2 regions of the Oceanobacillus alkalisoli genome follow, and region 2 is predicted to be linked to the other one. Evidence: riboswitches for the same ligand, from Rfam matches in the RefSeq annotation. Region 2 holds a riboswitch; the other holds the start of a gene.
What was found. Region 2 has a riboswitch for S-adenosylmethionine ahead of L3V42_RS04090 (PLP-dependent aspartate aminotransferase family protein). Riboswitches for the same ligand answer to the same signal wherever they lie in the genome.
Positions count from the first base shown of each region.

Region 1: linked by a shared signal. The riboswitch ahead of L3V42_RS08670 (cyclase family protein) and the one ahead of L3V42_RS04090 (PLP-dependent aspartate aminotransferase family protein) in region 2 are both predicted to bind S-adenosylmethionine.

Region 1 is NZ_JAKNRA010000005.1:28,376-32,594, reverse strand. Features, by position in the region: gene L3V42_RS08675 (5-methyltetrahydropteroyltriglutamate--homocysteine S-methyltransferase) at 1-917, opposite strand, end outside; gene L3V42_RS08670 (cyclase family protein) at 951-1,703, opposite strand; SAM riboswitch class I at 1,778-1,882, opposite strand; gene L3V42_RS08665 (hypothetical protein) at 2,179-2,679, opposite strand; gene L3V42_RS08660 (LysR family transcriptional regulator) at 2,908-3,825, shown strand; gene L3V42_RS08655 (thioredoxin family protein) at 4,159-4,219, opposite strand, start outside.
Region 2 is NZ_JAKNRA010000001.1:908,193-912,411, forward strand. Features, by position in the region: gene rarD (EamA family transporter RarD) at 215-1,120, shown strand; SAM riboswitch class I at 1,395-1,513, shown strand; gene L3V42_RS04090 (PLP-dependent aspartate aminotransferase family protein) at 1,627-3,336, shown strand; gene L3V42_RS04095 (SGNH/GDSL hydrolase family protein) at 3,514-4,219, shown strand, end outside.

The DNA of each region.
Region 1 (4,219 bases), on a different contig from region 2:
CCGAATTTCGAAGTCACTGCTCCGATAACGACTTGTGCGCCGTCTTTTGGTACATGTTTAAGTGGCTCGAAGGAACCGGAACGCTCATCATCGTACTCTAAGAAAAAGCCGTCTACTTTTTCTTTAGCGAATAAGGTGCTTGCAATTTCAGCATAGCTTCCTTGGAATGCCCAAGTCGATTGATAATTCCCGCGGCAGAGATGTGTTGTGATGAACAAATCATCCGGTCGATCCGCAATACTTTCATTAACAATACGAACGGCAAGCTCAATTAAAGCTTTTTTCGTGTAGCCGCCGGAGTCAACCAATTGGAAATCAGTGGAGGAAAGTCCCGCGATATAGACGTCATCAAGCTGCAAGTAACGAACTCCAGCATCGTAAAAGGCTTTTACAGCGTCACGGTAGGTTTGGATGATATCGTTGGCATAATCCTCAAGATCTGGATAAATTTCCGGGTTGCGGATGCCGGCTTCGAATAACTGGTTTGGGCTTGGAATCGTCTGCTTTGGAATGGCGCGATCCCCAACAATTTCTTTAAATTCGATAAAGTCTTTGATGAATGGATGATCTGGATTAAAGGAAATTTTCCCAGTGTTACGTACGTGATAGCGCTCGGTTTCTGTATCGGCAAATTGGTAGCCTTTTTCTGTTTCGTAACCTTCAATTCCATTTAAGCCTTCCAGGAAATCGAGGTGCCACCAGGTACGGCGGAACTCTCCGTCGGTCACTGCTTCTAATCCTACTTCAATTTGCTTATCAACAATACGCTTGATTTCCTCTGTTTCAATTTCACGTAATTCTGCTGGGGTAATCTTGCCTTCTTTTGCATCTTTTCTTGCCTGGTGCAAATTGTCCGGTCGTAATAAACTTCCTACATGGTCTGCCTTGAATGGAGCTTTTACTAATGTTTTTGTCATGAAAATCATCCTCTTTCTGATTTTAGTTTTATTTTAAGGTAGTATTGCGAACGATCGTACAGGGAATCCACTTGCTTTTTCAGGCTTTGGAACGATATTGAAGATGACGGCGCCCTTTGTCGGAACTTGATCTAGATTTCTCAGCAGTTCGATCTGATAGGTGTCTTGTTCCAGTACGTAATATTCCCCGATGAGCCTGCCGTTTTTTGCAGCGTCGACAGCGGAATCCGTGTCAAAGGTTTCGTGGCCGACTGCTTTAATTTTTCTTTCTTCAAATAGGAATTCGAGAGCGTCAATTCCCCAGCCGGGAAGGTGTGGATTACCGTCTTCATCTTTATTTTCAAACCGATCTTTATCCGGCCAACGCTTGCTCCAATCGGTGCGTAAGGCGACAAATGTCCCTGCCTCAATTTCACCGTGGATGGCTTCGAACCCGATAATATCTTCTTTCGTCAAGGTGAAATCGTTGTTATTTGCTGCTTCCGTTGATTTATCAATGACAACGAGCGGTAAGACAAGCTCTTTTAATTCAAGTTCATCAAGGTAGCGCTGGTCTCTGACGAAATGAACGGGAGCATCAATATGTGTTCCATATTGTCCTGCAAAAGAGAACTGTTGAGCAAAGAAACCATCGTCATGATTGTAAAGTGTCTTGAATGCCGCATCATCAAAGGCTGCAAAATGCGGTGAATCCGGGCCGAAAGTGTGGGTCAGATCAACCCATTCTTTTTCTTTCAGCAGTGAGATTGCTTTTTGTAGTTCTGTAGTTGCTTGAATTGTCGTCAACTTCATCTCCTCCTAAAATTATAAAAACCCTCTTCTTGAAATAAGAAGAGGGTTTGGTATCGTATCTCCGACTCTTCTTATCTTCTGAGCAAATGCATGCTCCTGGAATTGGCACAGTACTAAAAAAGCCTGTTGCCGAGGTCTCATAGGGCCAGTCCCTCCACCTCTCTGGATAAGAAAAAACATTATGAAATTATTTAAATAATACAATATACCGAAATGAAAAGAAAGTCAAGCTTAATTTGGGACAGGGAGTCAGAGCATTTGTCCCAACTGGGACAAGCGCTCTGACCGAGGCTGCTGAAAAAGTACACTAATTTCAAGCGAATGGAAACCGATTCCCAAATTTCATGTAAAATAACCTATGAAAGTGGAGAATAGATACCTGTTTTCACTCGATTTTGGTTATCAAAGTAGGAAAAATAATTTCCAAAATATGTTTTCCAGCAGCCTCGCTCTGACCCCCTGTCCCAGCTCACCGGCAAAAAATGATTATTTCATAAGGGGTTGTTTGGGCTGGGATACTCTTTGTCGTCGCACCATAAACAACAATTAAATTTCTGCCAGCTGGACTTTGTTTGAAGTCTTGCCCGTTTGTTAATTGAATCTGTGTATCACGGCCGATATTTAGCTGTAAAGTGCCATCACTGCTAATTAATTGATCATTGAAATAACTCACCTTTACATGGCTATACGGATTTTCTTTCACGATAACTAATGCCCGGTATTGGGGTGGATAAATTAGAATTGCCGGAGCATCTCCGTCGTAATAACCAGTGATTTGATCTCCGACTTGGATTTTTTCTTGGTACAAGAAGAACGTATCTGGTCCTGCAACAAAGTTAACAACAGCACCGGCATCATTCTGAACAGATATAAACTTGTAACAACCGAAATTATCATTAGGCGGATACATTGGAAAGTCTTCTATACTCGTGACGTAGCCGGTAAATGATTGAAAGTTGATTCTACTCATTGAAGCCACTCCCTATTATAAAATTAGCCCGTAATAGTTTATGAAAACCTATGATTAAAGTGCTGAATCGGGACAAGTGCTCTGACCCCATGTTCCAGTGGGGCAGAGCACTTGTCCCGATTTCTATACAGGTGGGGCGGGTTATGATTTAATGGGGATAATGGAAAGTTATTGAGGTTGTTCGGTAAATAGATGTTTAGATGATGAGAAAGATGGAGGAGGGACTTAATGGAATTAAGACAGCTAGAATATTTCATGACGGTATGTGAAGAATTACATTTTACGAGAGCTGCTGAGAAGTTGAATATTGCTCAGCCGACATTAAGCCAGCAAATCAAAGTATTGGAAAGTGAGGTAGGCATACCGCTCTTTGATCGGATAGGGAAAAAGACAGCTCTAACGGAAGCGGGAAAGATTTTGTATAAACATAGTAAGCAGGTTTTCTATGAATTGGAACAAGCACAAGCAGCAATTGGAGAACTGAATGGGTTGGAAAGAGGAAGGCTTACCATCGGATCCTTGCTTACTTGTATGAATTACCTACTTCCTCCTGCACTAGTTCGCTTCAAAGGTCTTTATCCGAATATCGAACTGTCTGTCCAAGGACTGCGGACAGAAGAGATTGAAAGAAGCATACTGGAAAATGAACTGGATCTTGGTCTTACGTTCCTGCCGAACGGAAATGATGAGTTGGAGGAAATTTCATTATATACAGAGGAACTGGCACTTGCTGTTCCCAAGGGTCATCCACTTGCGATGAAGCCGGCAATAAACTTTGATCAAATTACCAATATCCCATTAATACTTATGCCGGAAAATTATCAACTTCGGCAATTAATGGAGGGCTACGCTCGAATGGTCGGGATCACGATTAATCCGGCACTTGAGCTGACAACGTTGGAATCAATTATCCAACTGACGGAAAAAGGAATGGGCGCACCCATTTTACCACTGCCGTACTTGGAAAATTTAAATAATCAAGATATAAAAACTGTGAAAATACTAAATCCAACCCCACAAAGGGAAATTGGCATTATCTATCGAAAAGATAAATTCATGTGTACAGCAACCAGAACTTTTATCGGAGAAGTGACGAAAGCATTAGCAGATGGGGCAGAGGATCAGGCTATTAACATCCATCCATGAAAAGAGCAGTTCGGATACTAAGGTGTTCGAGCTGTTTTATTAATTACATTTCTATACTAATTACGAAAATACAGTGGGACAAGTGCTCTGCCCGAGGCTGCTGAAAAAGTACACTAATTTCAAGCGAATGGAAACCGATTCCCAAATTTCATGTAAAATAACCTATAAAAGTGGGGAATAAATACCTGTTTTCACTCGATTTTGGTTATCAAAGTGGGAAAAATAATTTCCAAAATATGTTTTTCAGCAGCCTCGCTCTGCCCCCCTGTCCCGCTGTACAAAAACGCCCGAACCGTCGACCCAGGGAGGTTGGTTCGGGCGTGTTTTGGTTTCTTAGCCTTTTTTAACATCTTCCATGCTTGCACCGTAATTAATATGATAGGTCTGTCCATTC
Region 2 (4,219 bases):
GAAAAACGCCTTTAATGAAAGCGGTTTCTATAGTTGGAAGTGGGACTTGGGGTCAGAGCATTTGTCCCAGTGGGACGGCTACACTGACCCCAATGTCCCGCCACGATAGCCGGGACAAAACCTCTGACCCCGTGTCCCGATTCTTGAGTTTTTGCGTAATTAGTCTTAATATTGTTTTTATACTTAACAGAGGAATCGGAAGGAGGTTGTGGCGATGGAGTCAAAGGAGATGAAGTTAGGTACGCTATATACGCTTAGCGCGTATTTGCTCTGGGGTTTCTTGACCATATACTGGAAACTTCTTGACCATGTGAATCCGATGGAAACGCTCGCCCATCGGATTGTCTGGTCGTTCATTTTCATGATCGCTTTACTGCTCACACTCAAGCAATTTTGGTCATTCCTCGCTACGTGCCAGAGTTTATTACGAAATCCCAAGAACTTATTAGCTATTGCAGCTGCTTCCGTCCTCATCTCGACCAATTGGTTTTTATTTATTTGGGCAGTCGCGAATGGATACGTCCTCCAAGCAAGTCTCGGCTATTATATTAATCCATTAATGAGCATTTTCTTAGGTATTGTCGTCTTAAGGGAACAAGTTACGATGCGGCAAGGGTTCGCTTTTTTGCTCTGTATCGTAAGTGTTCTCTATCTGACAATTTCTAGCGGCGTATTCCCTTGGGTCTCTCTTGCCCTTGCTACAAGCTTTGCAATTTACGGTCTGTTAAAAAAGAAAATCAACATTAGTGCAACTCACGGGCTTACGGTTGAAACAATGCTTGTCACCCCGATTGCAGCAGGCTATCTTTTCCTGCTTCCGGCTCAAGCTTTCACACTCTCACCAGCTATTTCAGGGACAAATCTGTTACTTGTCGGAGCAGGAATTGCCACTGCGATTCCTCTTTTATTATTTGCAAGTGGTGCCAGGGCAATTCCATTATCCATGGTAGGGATCTTACAATTTATCACACCGACAATGATGCTTTTCCTCGGTGTGTTCGTCTATCATGAACCTTTTTCAATGGAAAATTTTATCGCCTTCTTATTTATCTGGTTTGCACTCATTCTTTATTTAAGTTCGGTTTATCATCACCCAGCAAAAAAACGTGCAAAAACATAAAACTGAGGAAAAACTTTGCTTAGGGTCTTGGGGTCAGAGCATTTGTCCCAGTCACCAGCGGGACAGTTTCTCTGACCCCAATGTCCCGCGACGCCTGGGACAAGATCTCTGACCCCCTTGTCTCCATCTGTCCCCACGCTAAAATCTTTTTTAAGAAAACCAACTAAAGGGGTTGACATTCGGTTGAGGAAGGCGTTATAATCATCAGTAAATTTATAAAAGATTTTCAAGTAGCGCAGTTAGCGCTTTTCCTGAAAATTTTAAGTTAGAAATCTTCTTATCAAGAGCGGCGGAGGGATTAGGCCCGATGAAGCCCGGCAACCTTGAAGTAAGCAACTTTTACTTTTAATGGTGCTAATTCCTACAGATCTAACCTGATCTGGAAGATAAGAAGAGGACATGTATAGTAAACTATACGCCCTCTTCTTAAGGAAGAGGGCGTTTTCATTATCCCTCTCTCCAGAACAAACGAACTACATATTTTAAAAAACCAAGGAGGAAATACAATGTCAGAATTCAATATTTTCGATTTAGAAACACAAGCCCTTCACGCAGGTCAAGAGGAGCCAGATTCAGCTTCCGGAGCAAGAGCAGTACCTATTTACGAAACAACTTCCTACGTTTTCCCAAGTACAGAGCATGCGCAGGGTGTTTTTGGACTTACAACTCCAGGAAACGTCTACACACGGATCACGAACCCGACGGTGGCAGCTTTTGAACAACGAATCTCAGATCTTGAAGATGGTGTTGGAGCAGTAGCAACATCTTCTGGAATGGCTGCCATTACACTCGCTATTTTAAATATCGCTGGAACAGGTGACGAAATTATTGCAGATAGCAACCTTTACGGTGGAACGTATAACCTTTTCCTGAATACATTGCCAAAATACGGAATCAACTTCAAACTAGTCGACGGGACAAACCCAGAGAATTTCCGTGCAGCAATTACCGACAACACGAAAGCAATCTTCGGTGAAACGATCACGAACCCGAGCTTAAACGTATTCGATATTGAAGCAGTTGCCGAAATCGCACATGAAAATGGACTCCCGCTCATCATCGACAACACGTTCGCAACCCCATTCATTACAAAACCAATTAGCTGGGGTGCCGATATCGTCATCCATTCCGCAACGAAATGGATTGGCGGTCACGGTACAACTATTGGTGGAGTCGTTGTAGACGGTGGACGCTTCAACTGGGATAACCCGCGTTTCCCTGAGTTCACAACACCGGACGAGAGCTATAAAGGCTTAAAATACGTTGACGTTGGACCAGCTGCATTTGCAACAAAGTTACGTGTCCAACTATTACGTGACATTGGTGCTTCATTAAGTCCAAAGAGTGCTTTCACGTTCATCCAAGGGCTTGAGTCTTTACAAGTGCGAATCGACCGTCACTTGGAGAATACGAAAGATGTCGTCTCTTATTTGAAAAACCATCCGGCAGTAGAATGGGTCAACTATCCAGGTCTTGAAGAGCACCCTTCCTATGAATTAGGGAAGAAATATTTAAAACGCGGTGCAGGTTCCATCATTACATTCGGTATTAAAGGTGGTCGGGAAGCGGGACGTAAACTCATCGATAGCATTACGCTTTGGTCCCATGTGGCAAACGTTGGAGATTCGAAATCCTTGATCATCCACCCTGCTTCAACGACACACCAGCAGCTAAATGCGGAAGATTTGAAAAAGAGCGGTACACCGGAAGAACTCGTCCGCTTGTCAATTGGTCTTGAATCAACAAAAGATATTTTAAAAGACCTTGACCAAGCAATTGCAAAAGCAACTGGCGAGGCACCGCAAATCACACCGACAGCAGAAGATGCAGTAAACTGGCTGCTCCATTCGCCTTTTGATCGTTCAGAAGGGTTACGCAAGAAAGCAATTGCGGTTGCTGGCGTTGAAGATGCGACAGAGAAAAAACTAAGGAACTACGGTTTTGAAGTAATAGCTGTTGAAAATGCGGAACAATTGAGCGATGTTTCCGGATCCCTTGATGCACTTGTCGTAAACGCAGAGGAGCTTCCAAAAGAAATCATCGAGCAGCTTATCAATAAAGAAAGCAAGATTCTTTGGCTTGAAACTAACGCTGATGACGCTACAGCTGAACATGCGCAAGCTGCAGGCATTCAGGTGGTTGAAAGCAAGTCCATTGCGAGTGAATTGGACCGTATTCGCGGCAGTAAAGCAGCAAAAGAGACAATTGAAATATAGAAATGGAGCTTTCAGAAAGAAACGAATGCCAGGTGCGTTCGTTTCTTTTTTTGTCTCCTCCCTTCCTCTTGTTTAACTTAAGTTTTTTAGGAGTAGTATAATAGGGTAAGTAGAGAATAGTAGACAAATTAAATCCACGTTTTATACTGGTAGTAGACAGATTATAGGTGTGATACGATGAAAAAAATATTATTTATCCTTTTTGCAATCATTCTTTTAACAATAGGAATACTTTATTATATAGATAGTCAGCCCCCGGCATTAAACCAGCCTTTAATCCCTGAGGAGAACGAAGAAGAATTAATGGAAGAAACTGAACCAATTCAAGATGACCAGGATGAGGTAGAGGAAACGGCAGAGGAAGAAAACAGCTTTTCCCAACGGCTATCCCACGTCGTTAAAGATACGTTCGGAAGGATTTTTCAGCGTGAAGTAAAAATAGTCGCGATTGGGGATTCACTCACCCGCGGAGTCGGTGATACGACAAATAGCGGCGGTTATGTAGGAATTTTAGAACGCTCATTAAACCAGGAAGAAGAAATTGCGACATTTGAAAACTTTGGTATACCTGGTAACCGGACGGATCAGCTTTTAATCCGTTTAGGGCAACCTGAAATCATTGAAGCGCTGGAAGAAGCGAATATTGTTCTTGTCACAATTGGTGCGAATGACATTATGGAAGTGGCGAAGGAAAATATTACAAACCTGGAAATAGAAGACTTCATTCAAGAACATAGCGATTACGAAGAACGGCTTGAGGAAATTCTTGAAACGCTCTCTGACATTAATTCGAATGCCGATATTTATCTGCTCGGAATTTACAATCCCTTTGAAAGGTATTTCCAAGATATCGAGGAATTAAATCAGATTGTAAATACCTGGA